Regions from separate parts of the Candidatus Izemoplasma sp. genome, predicted to be linked through region 1. Evidence: a T-box and tRNA genes for the amino acid it is inferred to sense, from the RefSeq annotation. Region 1 holds a T-box; the other holds one or more tRNA genes.

The links. A T-box is a leader RNA that pairs with one kind of tRNA and senses whether it is charged. The one in region 1 lies ahead of leuS (leucine--tRNA ligase), so its partner is inferred to be a tRNA-Leu.
Region 2: it encodes a tRNA-Leu, which carries the amino acid that the T-box ahead of leuS (leucine--tRNA ligase) is inferred to sense. The anticodon was not compared.

The regions. Positions count from the first base shown of each region.
Region 1 is NZ_CEXEES010000009.1:1,616-11,765, forward strand. Features, by position in the region: gene citC ([citrate (pro-3S)-lyase] ligase) at 1-982, shown strand, start outside; gene citX (citrate lyase holo-[acyl-carrier protein] synthase) at 982-2,283, shown strand; gene AC2LE6_RS02135 (hypothetical protein) at 2,341-3,231, shown strand; gene AC2LE6_RS02140 (membrane lipoprotein lipid attachment site-containing protein) at 3,231-3,575, shown strand; gene AC2LE6_RS02145 (hypothetical protein) at 3,629-4,084, shown strand; gene mnmL (tRNA modification radical SAM protein MnmL/YtqA) at 4,097-5,038, opposite strand; gene AC2LE6_RS02155 (DUF1189 family protein) at 5,117-5,920, shown strand; T-box leader at 5,957-6,163, shown strand; gene leuS (leucine--tRNA ligase) at 6,208-8,607, shown strand; gene AC2LE6_RS02165 (polysaccharide deacetylase family protein) at 8,698-9,378, shown strand; gene AC2LE6_RS02170 (Pr6Pr family membrane protein) at 9,470-10,078, shown strand.
Region 2 is NZ_CEXEES010000029.1:3,575-8,615, forward strand. Features, by position in the region: gene AC2LE6_RS05305 (iron-containing alcohol dehydrogenase) at 1-543, opposite strand, end outside; gene AC2LE6_RS05310 (MerR family transcriptional regulator) at 647-1,402, shown strand; tRNA gene AC2LE6_RS05315 (tRNA-Leu) at 1,432-1,518, opposite strand; gene AC2LE6_RS05320 (MBL fold metallo-hydrolase) at 1,585-2,406, opposite strand; gene AC2LE6_RS05325 (YerC/YecD family TrpR-related protein) at 2,447-2,743, opposite strand; gene AC2LE6_RS05330 (anti-sigma-I factor RsgI family protein) at 2,873-3,724, shown strand; gene AC2LE6_RS05335 (RNA polymerase sigma factor) at 3,817-4,341, shown strand; gene AC2LE6_RS05340 (anti-sigma-I factor RsgI family protein) at 4,346-5,041, shown strand, end outside.

The DNA of each region.
Region 1 (10,150 bases):
TACCGAACTGGTATCGTTTCTAAAACAAAACAATCTTGATTACGAAACAGACATTACATACAGCATTCTGGTTTATGATGGAACAAAAATTATCGCAACTGCATCATTAGCACATCGAATTATGAAGTGCTTCGCAGTAGATAATAAATATAGTGGTCAAAATATCACAGGCCTTATGTTTCATCATTTGATTGAAATGTTACAAGCTGATGGTATTAGCCACTATTTTGTTTTTACAACTCCTGAAAATGAATCCATTTTCAAATCTTTCAATATGAAAAAAATTGTAAGAACAATGAATACGGTATTACTTGAAGGCGGAGACGATATTACAAGTGTTCTATCAAGATTGAAAAAACAGAATAACATATCAAATAGCAAAAAGGGTTGTATTATTATGAATGCAAACCCAATGACAAACGGACATCTGTATCTAGTGGAAGAAGCACTAAAACAATATGAAGAAGTAATTATATTTGTTGTAAGTGAAGATGTATCATCATTCCCATATATAGATAGATTCGAGATAATTAAGGACGCTACTAAGCACTTAAAAGGTGTAGTTGTAGTTCCATCATTATCATATCTTGTTTCACGAATTACATTTCCAAAATACTTTTTAAAAGAAGATCAGTTAATCAAAGATGAACAAACTTTGATTGATGTTCTTATCTACAAAGAGTACTACCAAAAGACATTCAACATTGATAAACGATTTGTAGGTAGTGAACCATTTAGTGCCAATACAAATAAATATAATAAAGTACTAAAAGACTATCTTGGTATCAAGGTAGAAATTATAGAACGCAAAGAGTTAGATTCACAAGCTATATCCGCATCTCAAGTAAGAAGATTAATCAAAGGAAACCATGTTGATAAGATAAAAAACATAGTGCCAGAGGCAACATATGATTATTTGAAATCCGAAAGAGGTCAATACATAATTCGTATAATACAGAAGAAGAAACTGGGGAGACATTAATGAGTGACATACTAGTAGCCAGAGAAGCAAGAAGTACCCATATTCAATCCCTAATGGGTGAGTTTAAATTCAAAACAATCGCAGTTTTAAAACTAAACGTAGTTGGTAAGAATAAAAATCCTATCAACATGCGTTTTATTTGCTTGTTATTTGATAACGAAATTAGAAAAGAATTTGGAGATAAAATCATTCGTTCAGAAAAAGTAGAGTCTGAAGACGGAGATTATATCTACTACGTTATTAATGAAGAAGGAAACATCGTTAAACAAAAAACAATATATATTGAGGACAATACATACCTAGGTAGATTAGTTGATGTTGATGTGTATAACGAAACATCTATATCACGTGAAGACATGTCATGCGAAATGAGAACCTGTTTAATCTGTGATAACTACGCGCATATATGTTCAAGAAACCAAACACATTCACAAAAGGAAGTACTCCAGGCAGTGAATCTTTTGATTGAAGAGTACCTAACAGATATACTTCTAAACAGTGTAATGCACTCAATTCATGATGAACTAGAGATGTTTCCAAAATTTGGATTGGTTTCTAAAAGAGATTCAGGGTCACATAGTGACATGGATTATGAAACATTCATCCAATCAATCTTTTCAATCAAACCTTATATAAAAGAATACATATTATACGGAATCAGAGGACATGATAATCCTAAAGAACTACAAAAAATAGGATTAGAAGCTGAAGAAGCAATGTTCAAAGCAACAAATAACATCAATACACAAAAAGGATTGATATTTGCATTGGGGCTTTTCTTACCTGCGTTATCAAAATCAATTGTTAATAATAGAAACGAAGCATACATCATTTCTGAAATTCAAAGAACCTCAATTGAGATCATTGGGGATTACTACAGCAAAGTAGAAGACAAAACACTAAAAACACATGGTGACCAAGTGTATTTAGACTACGGTGTAAAAGGTATAAGAGGTGAAGCTCTGAAAGGATTTAGAATGTTATTTGAAAATGAATCTCATTCTGATCAAGAATATGACGATAAAAACCATCAATACATGATTGATATCTTAACTACTCTATGTGATACAACAGTCATTCATAAAAAAGGATTTAAAACAATGAAACAAATCCAAACAGATATGGATGAGATAAATAAGAACGGTGGATACATAAGCAATAAAGAACTATTCACAATCATAAGTGAAACATATAAGAAACAAGGGATAAGCCCAGGTGGCGCTAGTGATTTACTTGTTCTTAAAATGATTTATGAGAATGTTAAATACTTGATTTGTCATTCAGAATACTGTGGAATATAAAAAAGGACATTTTGTCCTTTTTATTTGATATAATGTATATAAAGGGGTTGGGATAATATGAACCGATTACTCATTTTTTTACTTCTAATTTCAAGTTTGTTTTTAACAGGATGTGAACCATCTATCGATGAAAAGAAAAAAGAGATTAATCCATATGAAGGTGAACTTCACTACTTTGATGTAGAAGATGTAACATCAATGTCAGTCCAAATGGCATATTTTAACAATGCATTTATATCAATGAATAATGATGGTGTTAATTACCATATATTCGAGGGTAGTAGTAGATATTACTATGTTCATAATGATGAAGTAGTGGTTGTTAGAGAACTTGAAGACAATTCATATGTTGGGATAATATCTTATAATACAATTACCTTTGAACTTGAAGCTTTTTATTCAGAGATAGATGAAATTTTTGATATATCTTTAATGGTTCAAGTTGATTATACAAACACATTTTCTTATCAAGATGAAAATATGGTTTATGTTATCGAAGTAAATGAAGATAACTATATAACATATATAGAATGTACGGATTTATCAGATGGTTCAAGAGTACTTACTGTTTCTGATATAAATCTAGTTGAGATTGAAGTACCAGAACATGATATATATACACCTGCTGAGTATGCGATGGAGACCAATTATTCTACTATGGAATATACATATCAAAATGAGCTCTTAACAATAACAAATGATGAATGGACTGTTACAATCAATAATAGTGGTAGATATGTACATTTTATTCATGATGGTATTACCTGGAGATATTTAGATTTTGTATATGAAGTTATGAGAGATGAAAGTAACACAGAAATACCGATAGATGAATTTTTAGTAGAACACGATACATTAGGTGAGGATTTCCTAAGTGATATTATGGATATTGTGATGTACATTGAAGATATTGATACTTTGTTTATTGAAAGTGAAGAGACAGAATAATGAAGAAAATTATATTGATACTCATTGTGACAATGGTTTTAACTGGCTGTCAAAAAGAAGAGGTAATATTTTCAGCATATGATGGTAATATCAATGTCTTACAAAGAGAAGACGTCGAGTCATATAAGTTACTCAATTTTTCACAGTTTAATACAATACATGTAAATCAAAATGATGATTATATGTATGATTACGGAGAATACCAGAAGTATATGTATTTAGATGAATCTGAAGTAAGAGTATCTGTATATGAAACAGAAGATAATGATTTTTATGCTCTTACTAGAGAATTTGGGGACGTTTATTTCTATGACTTATATGAGTATGTGTACCAGAAAATTTAGATGATTTTTCAGTCGAGTTTGGTACAAATCATTTGATTAAAGAAGCCGGACCTTTGACCTACGAACTTTGGTTAGATGAAACTGATACCGTTATCGAGGTAAAAGTTACAATTACAGACGATTCGTCTCTCTTGTGGCATTTATATGATATAAACAACACGGATTTTGAAGTTCCACAGCACGAGATTACAGGGTTATACGAGTATATACTGAGTGACATGGAACTTGATTTTATATTAACTGAAACAACCTATGCGTTCTCTGAAAATAATTGGACTTTTACATATAACTCAGAAGACTTCTTTACCCAAGAAATAACTTACTTCGGTGAAGAATTTGAGTATAATCGATTGTATGGTTTGATCTCCTACGAGAATGTAGATTATACATTTGAGGAGTTTAAAACTCTTTTTCCAACATTTGAAGATTCTCTAATTGATATCTTTCTAGAAATTGAGAACAGTGTTGTAACGATTGAATTTGAGTTATTAAGTTATTATTACGAATAAAAAAAGGACAAATTATTTGTCCTTTTTAATATACTTGATTCCTTGATAACTATTTTTACTTCTAAGTTCTTTATCAATTTCATTCATAATAATAAATTTCTTTAAACTCCACTGAGGTTCAATTAATAAATCCCTAGGAGCATCCCCTGTTAATCTATGGATAATGATATTAGGGTTTAAATGTTCTATTTGCTCAACTACAATATCTTTATACTCATCTAAAGTTAGTATCTTAAATGGTTTTCTTTGATACATTACGCCTAACGCTGTTTTCTTCATAATATGGAGTAAGTGTATCTTTATCCCTTGAATGTCCAAATCGTTTAGAAATAGAACTGTTTGAAGCATATCAACTTGTGTCTCGTTATAGAACCCATTGATAATATGAACTACTACGTCAATATTACGTTTTCTAAGCTCAGATACACAACTCGTAAAACACTCCAAACTATGTGCTCTGTTCATAAACTGTGCAGTATCTTCATGAATTGATTGAAGACCAAGTTCGACTGTTAAATACGTTTTTGTGTTTAACTCTTCTAATAAATCATATATTTCGGGATTAAAGGCATCACATCTAGTTCCTATGTTTAATCCAACAATGTTTTCATCTAATGATAATGCTTCTTCATATAGTACTCTTAAGTTAGACGCAGAATCATATGTATTTGTATTGGCTTGGAAATATGCGATGTAGTAAGCATCATCCCATTTTTTATGCATCATATTTTTAATTTTATCAAATTGAATACGTAATGAATCTGTTTTCTTACCAGCGTAATCTCCAGAACCACTCTCTGTGCAAAATGTACAACCACCAACACCACTATAGCCATCTTTGTTTGGACATGTAAACCCGCCATTTAAAGACACTTTAAAAACCTTCTTACCAAATCGATCTCGGTAATAAGCATTTAAAGTATTATATGGTTTTTCTTTTGTCATTAATTTCATAGTATCACCACACACATTTTATCACACATTTCACCTAAAAATAAAAGATATGTGTTATAATATCAAAAGGTGATAACTATGTTTGAACGATTTAGAGACAGTTTGGTAAATCCAGAGAAAATTTTATATTATAGAAAAGATTCTATCTTTAGAGTTCTTTTTGTAATGTTGTTTTATGCGACGTTAATGAGTTTGTTTATGATTGTAGATACAACAACATTTGATGGGTTAAACATACCAACTAAATCAGAGATACAAGATACCTTATATGAAGAGAACATTGATTGTCAGATTACGAGTTATAATTTGGTTTGTACTGAAGAGCAATCAGAGATGTTGTTTACATATTTTGGTTTGATAGATTTCTATATCGTTTCAGATGAAACATTAAACATATCAGAAGTATCTAAGGAAGATGCATATATCGTACTTCATGAGGATACTATTTATGCGAGTACTTATGGAATAGTCTATAGTGTACCAATAAGCACGATTTCCGAATTTGAAGGACTAGATTTAAATGAGTTAGAAGCAAACCCTGAACTTGTAAGTGAACCACTTATCACAGGTATTGAGAATTATTTACTAACGAATAAAACATTTTTGGCCTCGGTATTAATAGGGTCATCTATATTAATCAACTTTATTATTGTTAGTATTTTATCATTACTAACAGGTGTCTTCATTAGAGCAAGATACAAAGTAATCCCATATCGTGAAACATTTAGATTTGGTGTTTATGTATCAAGTTCTACATTTATTGTATTAACATTAATGAATATGATGGGTAGTAGTTTCATCTTCATTTTATTCATCGTTATATTCAACTCAAGACAAATGGGACGTCTTAATATGGCGATAAACAAAGCAATGAAAAAATAAAACTTGTCATTAAATAATGACTATGTTATATTTCTAATATAAGCAAAGAACTAGAAGTAGTAAAATAGTAGTTTGGCAAAGAGAACTGTTGGTTGGTGTAAAACAGTGTAAACATTATTTGAATTAGTCTAGGGAGCCTTTTAAGTCCAGCACGTAAGCTTAAAACGTACCTCTGCGTTAAAGAGTCGAGAGCTAGTATAACTAGAACCAAGGTGGTACCGCGGATATTCATTCGTCCTTAATTTTTAAGGGCGATTTTTTTATACATTATAAAGGAGTGATTCATAATGGAATATAATCACAAAACAATCGAAAGTAAGTGGCAAAAACACTGGTATGAAAACAAACGTTTTTCTGTCACTGAAGACAAGAATAAAAAGAAGTATTATAGCTTAGTAGAATTTCCGTATCCCTCAGGAGCAGGAATGCATGTTGGACACATCAGAGCGTATTCAAGCTTAGAAATCGTATCACGTAAACGTAGAATGGAAGGGTATAATGTATTATTCCCAATCGGTTTTGATGCGTTTGGATTACCGACTGAAAACTATGCGATTAAAAATAAAATTCATCCAAGACAAGTCACAGATCAAAATATTGAAGTATTCACAAATCAACTTCAAAAAACTGGATTCAGTTTTGATTTTGATAGAGTTGTTGATACTACAGATGAAAACTATTATAGATGGACACAGTGGATCTTTGTTCAACTATTTAACAAAGGATTGGCATTTAGAGATACAACATATGTAAACTACTGCCCAAGCTGTAAAGTAGTTCTTAGTAACGAAGACAGTCAAGGTGGTAAATGTGATCGTTGTGATACACCAGTTGTTCAAAAAGAAAAAGATGTATGGTTCTTAAAAATTACTGATTATGCAGAACGTTTACTACAAGGTCTAAAGAAACTAGATACATTACCACGTATCCGTATTGAACAAGAGAATTGGATTGGGAAATCAACAGGAGCACATGTTGATTTCAAAGTTAAAGATACAGATGAACTACTCCAAGTATATACAACAAGACCAGACACTCTGTATGGAGCAACATTTATGGTTATTGCCCCAGAACATGATCTTCTAGTAAAATATCATGATAGAATCAATAATATGGAAGATATCCATAATTATCAAGATGCCGCAAAACTTAAAACTGAGTTTGAGCGTGTTGAACTACAAAAAGATAAAACAGGAGTGAAGATTGACGGATTAACTGCGATCAACCCTCTTACAAATAAAGAAATCCCTATATTCGTAGCTGATTATGTAATGATTGGGTATGGTACGGGTGCAATCATGGCAGTACCTGCGCATGATGCAAGAGATTATGAATTCGCGACTAAATTCGGTTGTGATATCATCGAAGTCATCAAAGGTGGGGACATCACAAAAGAAGCATATACTGATACATCTGAAGGTGAACTTGTTAATAGTGATATTTTGAATGGACAATCAGTTAAAGATGCAAAAGTTACAATTGCAGAATACTTAGAAGAACAAGGAATCGGTAAAAAGGCAACAAACTATAAAATGAAAGACTGGGCATTCAACAGACAGCGTTACTGGGGAGAACCAATCCCTATAGTACACTGTGATACATGTGGGATGGTTGCATTGAAAGAAGAAGACCTACCACTTGTCCTACCTGAAATGGAAGACTTTGAACCTGGTGAAGACGGACAATCACCACTGGCAAATGTTCCTGAGTTTGTTAATACGACATGTCCAACATGTGGTGGACCTGCAAAACGTGAAACAGATACAATGCCACAATGGGCTGGAAGCTCATGGTATTTCCTTCGTTATTGTGATCCTCATAACAATGAAGAACTAGCTAGCATGGATAATCTAAAATATTGGATGCAAGTAGATTGGTATAACGGTGGAATGGAACACGTTACAAGACACGTTATCTATTCTAGATTCTGGCATTTATTCCTATCAGACATAGGGGCAGTTCCAACAGAAGAACCTTACCTTAAACGTACCGCACAAGGAATGATTCTTGGTGAAGACGGAGACAAAATGTCTAAGTCAAAAGGGAATGTAGTAAACCCTCTTGAAATCATTGAAGAATTTGGGGCAGATACATTACGTGTGTTCACATTATTCATTGGAGATTATGAACAATCAACTCCTTGGAATCCAAGTGGTGTAAAAGGAGCACGTCGTTTCCTAGATAAACTAGCGAGACTATTAGATAAAGTATCAGACAAAGAAAATGATACTTATCAAACTACACTTCACAAAACCATAAAGGCAGTAGATGAAGATATTGAAAATGTTAAGTTCAATACAGCTATCGCTAAATTAATGACCCTTGTTAATGAACTTGGAAAGGCAACACACATAAATAGATTTGATTTCGAACAAGTTCTGAAACTAATCAACCCATTTGCTCCACATCTAACCGAAGAACTATGGGAACAACTAGGACATACAGAAGACATGGTATTTGAACCATGGCCAATATTTGATCCAGCTAAATTAGTTGAATCAACAATAGAAATAGTTGTAAGTATCAATGGTAAAGTTAGAGATAAAATAACAATCAACATTGATATGTCAAAAGATGATGTATTAGCACTCGCAAAATCAACTGAAAAAATACAAACGTTACTAGCTGGAAACGATATTAGAAAAGAAATATATGTGCCAAAGAAACTAGTAAATATAGTAATTTAAAAGACGAAAGTTTTCGTCTTTTTTATTTATTAATAATTCAACCACAAAATATACACATTTATTTGTTATAATATAAGAGAGGTGATGCTTATGAAATACTTGATTATAGGTTTTGATGACAATACAGTTTACGATCGAAAAGCAGTTGAACTACTAAACAAATATAATATAAAAGGGACCTTTTATATTAACTCGGGTACTTTGAATGATTCTGGTTTTTTAACAAAAGAAGAACTAGATATTTTGTTTGATGGACACGAAGTAGCATCTCACACTGTTAATCACCTTCGTTTAAAAGAACTAACACATCAAGGTATTAAATACGAAATTGAAGAAGATTTTGAGATTCTTAAATCATATAGTAAACAGGATACTCGCGGATTCGCATATCCATTTGGAGATTATAACAAAAAAGTAAAAGATATGGCTAAAGAATGCGGTGTATCATACGCAAGAACCGTCAAAGGAACAAAGAAATTTGATCGTCCTAAAGACTTATTAGAATGGCATCCTACAATGCACTTAACTGGAATGGCGTGGGATACTAAAGATTTTGAAAGAGTACAAAAAGGATTTAATTTTTGTTTAGATAAACTAGAAGATTTCCTAGAAGATTATAATGCAGAGTTATTTCATGTTTGGTTACATTCTTGGGAGTTTAAAGATGATAAAGAGAAATGGGATATGCTAGAACGCTTCTTTAGATTAATCAGTAATGAAGAAGATATCATATCAGTAACTGCAAGTGAATATATTAAAGAGATATCGTAATGATATCTTTTTTTTATTTATATATTTCACCCTAAATCATAACAATAAAGACTAGATATCAATGTATGGTATAATTATTTAGGGTGATGATATGAAAAAAAGTATTCAAATAGTTATAATTTTACTTGCGTTAACAGGGTTATTAATCAACGTCCTTGTCAGTACGTTTGAAGATCCAATTAATTTAGGTAGAGGACTAGGGTTATTTAGGTATTACACATTACAATCAAATCTAATTGTAATGATATACTTTGTACTGTTGTATTTAGGTAAAATCAAACATGTAACACTTCATAAATTCATTGGAGGTATTGTAGTATATATTACAATCACATTAATCATTTTTGCGATTATGCTTGCTCCAACATATCATCCGACAGGATGGAGTCAGGTAAGCAATATTGTCGCACATTATATTGTACCTGTATTAGTAATATTCTACTTTTTCTACGTGAAAGAGAAATACAATTTTAGACCAAAAGATGTACTAATCTGGATTTCATATCCAGTAGTATATATTCTGTTTATGATAGTATATGGGACTATTACAAATGATTATTTATACCCGTTTTTTCAAGTCTCTGAAGTAGGGGTTTTAGGGTTGATTATAACGATATTTGGCTTGGTTTTTGTGTTCCTTTTGTTGTCATTTTCAGTTATGAAAATAGTTTCATTACAAGAAAAACAAAAAACTGAATAATGGCTATTTTAAGCCGTTAAACAGATGTAAATATTTATGAAAACGACAAATAAAAAAATATCAAAAAAAATT
Region 2 (5,041 bases), on a different contig from region 1:
TGTATAAGTAGGATCAATAATAGTGAACTTAGGTATACTAATTGGATACCCAACACTTCTTTTTTCTCCAGTTTCGTCATTGCTGATAACACTATTCCCATTAGTCTCTGTCCCTGTTGCAGCCAATGTGATGATTGCTCCAATTGGCAAAGATTTAAATGAATCACCTTTTCTTAAATACACATCCCAGATATCACCTTCAAAGTATACACCAAAGCCAATTGCCTTGGCACAGTCAATCACTGAGCCACCACCTGCAGCGATAATGAAATCTACATTATTGCTTTTACATATTTCAATTCCAGATCTGACACTAGAAACATCAGGATTTGGTTTCACATTCTTTTCTTCAAATACAGCAATATCCAAATCATTACAAATTGAAATTATATCACTATATAATCCACTCTTAACAATTGAACTTTTACCATATACTAACAATACGTTTTTAGCGTTACTTTCTAGTAATTCGTCTTTCAGTTTAACTATCTGTTTTTCTCCAAAAATTATCTTTGTTGGAGAGTTGTAAATGAAATTTTTCATATGCACACCTCGTTAGAACCATTATAACATAAACCAGTAATTTTTTTTGTTTTTTCTTGACCTTACCGCTACGTTAAGGTTTATAATGTAATTGGGTGATAATATGTATAAAATAAAAGAGATATCAAAAATGTCAGGTGTAACCACAAGAACACTAAGACATTACGATGAATTAGGTTTACTTAGTCCAAAAAGAGATAAAGATTCTTTGTACAGATTATATGATGAAGACAATGTAAATACTTTGCAATCCATATTGTTCTATAGGGAACTTGGATATGAATTAAAAGAGATAAAAGATATCATTTCAGAAAGTAACTTTGATATAATTGAATCACTAAATGAAATGGAAGATAAGCTTGAATCAAAAATAGAATCATATAAGAAAATACTTAAAACAATAAAGGACACAATTCAATTAAAGAAAGGAAATATAGAAATGTCAAACAATAAAAAATTCGAAGCATTCAAAGAAGCAAAATTAAAAGAAAACAATGATAAGTACGGAATAGAGTTAGAAGAAAAATACGATAAAAAATTTATGCAACAAGCCAATCAAAAATATAAGAATAAAACTGAATCTGAAATGAATCAACACAACACATTCACAGATCAAATGCACTCTGTAATGATTCAGGCAATCAAAGAAAATGATTCAAGCAGTGAGTTATCAATGAAGATGTGCGAGATGCATAAGCAGTGGTTACTGTTCTACTGGCCAACCTACACAAAAGAGGCACATTTATCTCTTACTGAAATGTACACACAAGACGAACGTTTTACTAAATATTATGATAATATTCACCCAGGATTAGCTAAGTTCCTATTCAAAGCAATGAATGTATTTATGAGTAAATAAAAAAGACAATTTCTTGTCTTTTTTTATTATGGTACCAGTAGCCGGAGTCGAACCGGCACGACCTTTCGGTCATTGGATTTTGAATCCAACGCGTCTACCAATTCCACCATACTGGCAACTGCATATTTATTATACTATAAAACTGAAGTTTTGAAACAAAAAAAATAGCATAGATTTCTATGCTATAAATTTATTTCTGTTCCTGTTTTAATTCTTTGCAAAGAATCCTTCATACGCTGTTTTAAATCCAAGTATGCTTCATCTCCGGTACAATGCCCTGTATAGTAGGTTACTTTGCCCTTTGTAGTCATCTTCTCACTAAAGTCATCTAAATACATCGTTTGTCTTAAGTTTGAAGAATCATAATGTGAAAAATGGAATCCAGCAACAACTGCAGAGAACGGTTTTTTCTCTTTCAATTCAATTGAATCGATAATATTTTCAATACCTTTATGTGAACAACCACTAAATAATACTTTGCTTTTCCCACCATATAACACAAGGTAGATTTCATGATCAAAATCATCTTGGACAAATCCATCAATTGGATCTTTCTTCAATAGAGTATCATCTTTTATGATTTGATCTACGGCTTTTACGTTGTGGTATATCTTTATCCCATTATCTATCTTTATATCATCATTCACCATAACTAGTCTTCTTGAAAAGACTGGTTTTCTTATACCAATTGGTAAATAAATCTTCTTGAAATTCTTATATAATTTTTGAAAAGCTGTTTCTTGAATATATACTTTTGCCTTTTTGTTTTTTCTCAAAAACTTACTAATTCCTCTTCCATGATCACGATGTCCATGGGAGATAATTAGATAATCTACATCCTTAATATCTACACCAAGTTTTTTGGCATTCTTGATATATTGGTTTCCTGGACCAATATCAAACAGTATTTTTCTGTGATTGTGTTCAATATAAAGACTTAATCCATGTGCAGATTTTAAATCGTTTCTGATTGAATCATTTTCCAATAAAGTCACTATTCTCACAACATCCATCTCCTTATTATATAAAAAGACCCATTAGGGCCTATTTATTCTCTAGTTTGTCAATCATCATCTTGTATCCTTTAGGTCCATACATGTAAGACTTAGAGATTTTTGATATGGTAGCTGCACTAATCCCTGTCTCTTTTTCTATTTCCTGATATGTCATTTTATTATGAATCATTTTGGCAACCATTAATCGTTGTCCGAACGCTTCAATTTCATTTATTGTACATAAATCATCAAAGAAACGATAACACTCTTCAATTGAATCTAATGAAAGAATGGCTTCAAATAATTTATCTATTTGTTCGTTTTGAACTTTATAATGATAACTCATAGTATCACCTCGATTATTATTATAACACACGAAAAAAGATAACTTTTACATTTTTTTTGATTTTTTCCATAAAAAACCACTATTTGATTGTTATATATGTGAAAAATAAAAAAAACGGAGGAATTAAAAATGAAAAAATTAAGTATTTTATTGTTTGCTGCAGTTGCAGCATTAACATTATCTGCATGTACAGGTAATGAAGCAGAAGTTCAAGGGTATTATGTATCGGTAGATATTAACCCATCAATAGAATTCGTTGTCGATGGTGAGGATAATGTGGAGTCATATATTTTCCTTAATGAAGATGCAGCTATCCTGTGTTCAGATTTAGACTTCATAGGTATGAACATTGATGACGCAGTAGAATTATTTGTTCAAACTGCCACAGAAGCTGGATACATTGATCCTGAAGGTGAAGAAAACGCAGTATTAATTACTGTACTAGGTGAAGATGGCGATGAAGAGAATTTAGACAGAGTAAGAAGTAGAATTCACGAACGTTTAAATAGACATTTCGCAAGAAGATTCATCAACGCAGTTGTATTAAGCGAAGATTTTACACAAGAAGATTTATTACTTCAAGCAGATGAACTAGGTGTGTCAGCTGGTAAACTTAAACTGGCTTTAGCCGCTCAACTTAGCGATGACACTCTAGTATTAGAAGAATTACTAGAAATGCCTGTTAAAGACATTTTAGCAATTGTTAGAGAAATTCATGGAGAAGAATTACAAGAGTTCAAAGATGGAAAAATGGAGCAATTCAGAGAAAGAAAACAAGAACGAATTGATCAGTACAAAGAAAGAGTAGATAACTACATCAATGAACATCCAGAATTGACAGATGAAGAAATAGAAGAATTAATTCAAAATGCTAGAGAACAGTTTAGACATGAAACAAGAAATCGCTGGCAAGAACGAAAAGAAGAATGGCAAAACAAAAGAGATCAAGAAGAGTGCGAAGAAGATTGCACTGAAGTATAAACGGTAATAATTTCAAATTAGGGTAGAACCCCTTCTACCCTTCCCTTCCTATCCCTAAAGAGTTATGATACAATCTAATATGAGGTGGTATTATGACCAACAAAGAACTATTCAAAATTATCAAAGCCCTCAAGAAGAATGAAATGGAGGGTTTTGATCAGTTGTATTATGCAACAAAAGATATTGTATACTATACAATACTAGCAATTATGAAGGACCCTTCTCTTAGTGAAGACATCATGCAAGATACTTACCTCACTATGTTAGAGAAAATACACTCGTTTAAGCAAAACACAAGTGTTAAATCATGGTTAACAACAATTGCTAGAAACAAATCATTAAATGAATACAAAAAAAGAAAAAGAGAACTACAAGTTGATATGTCTGAACAAGAAGGTTTATTTGGACAGACTGAAAGTTCAAGTGAAAAAGAGCTTATTGTAAGAGAAATTCTACAGAAACTTAATGAAACAGAACGAGACATTGTTGTATATAAAGTACTAGGTGATCTTACATTTAAAGAAATATCAAAGATACTTGATATTCCGCAGGGAACTGTTTCCTGGAAATACCAAGAGTCGATTAAAAAACTAAAAAATACATATGAAAGTAGGTGATACTATGAAAAATGAATTTGAAAACAAGATAGCTTCTTCTTTCGCAGAAGCTCCTGATATCTTACAAGATATTAAAAAAGATGCTAGATTTAAAGTTCCTGAAAAAGAACATCATAGTATCTTTACTTTCTTTCTACAAAACAGGTTCAAATTTAGTTTTGTCAGCATATTTGTTATCGCCTTACTATTAGTATTTGGTTCAAATATTCAAAACAATGAACAAGTATATGCTTCTACTGTTACTGTTGATATCAATCCATCCATTGAAATAACGTTGGATGAGAATGATAAAGTAATAAATGTAACAGCTCTGAATGATGATGGTGAAATCTTGATTGATCAAGACGTGAATTTTAAGAGAATGTCTATTGAAGAAGTTGTTACAATTATTGTAGATAGAGCTGTAGAACTTGGATATATTGATCCCAATGAAGTTGAAAATGTAGTATTGATTCATGTTGAGGGTGTTTCTGAAGATGTTCGAGTAAGAGTGCAAAACAAGTTCCATGAGAAAATGGACACTAGTTTTAAACGCTATGCTCCTGTAGTAAGAATCCTGAAAAGTGATGAATATGATTTAACAGACGAGCAAATTAGAACGTTGATTAGAACTGCAAATGAGTACAACATCTCACCAGGGAAACTTGTGTATGTATACAATATAGAGTTACTTGATATAGACGATGAATACTCATTACAA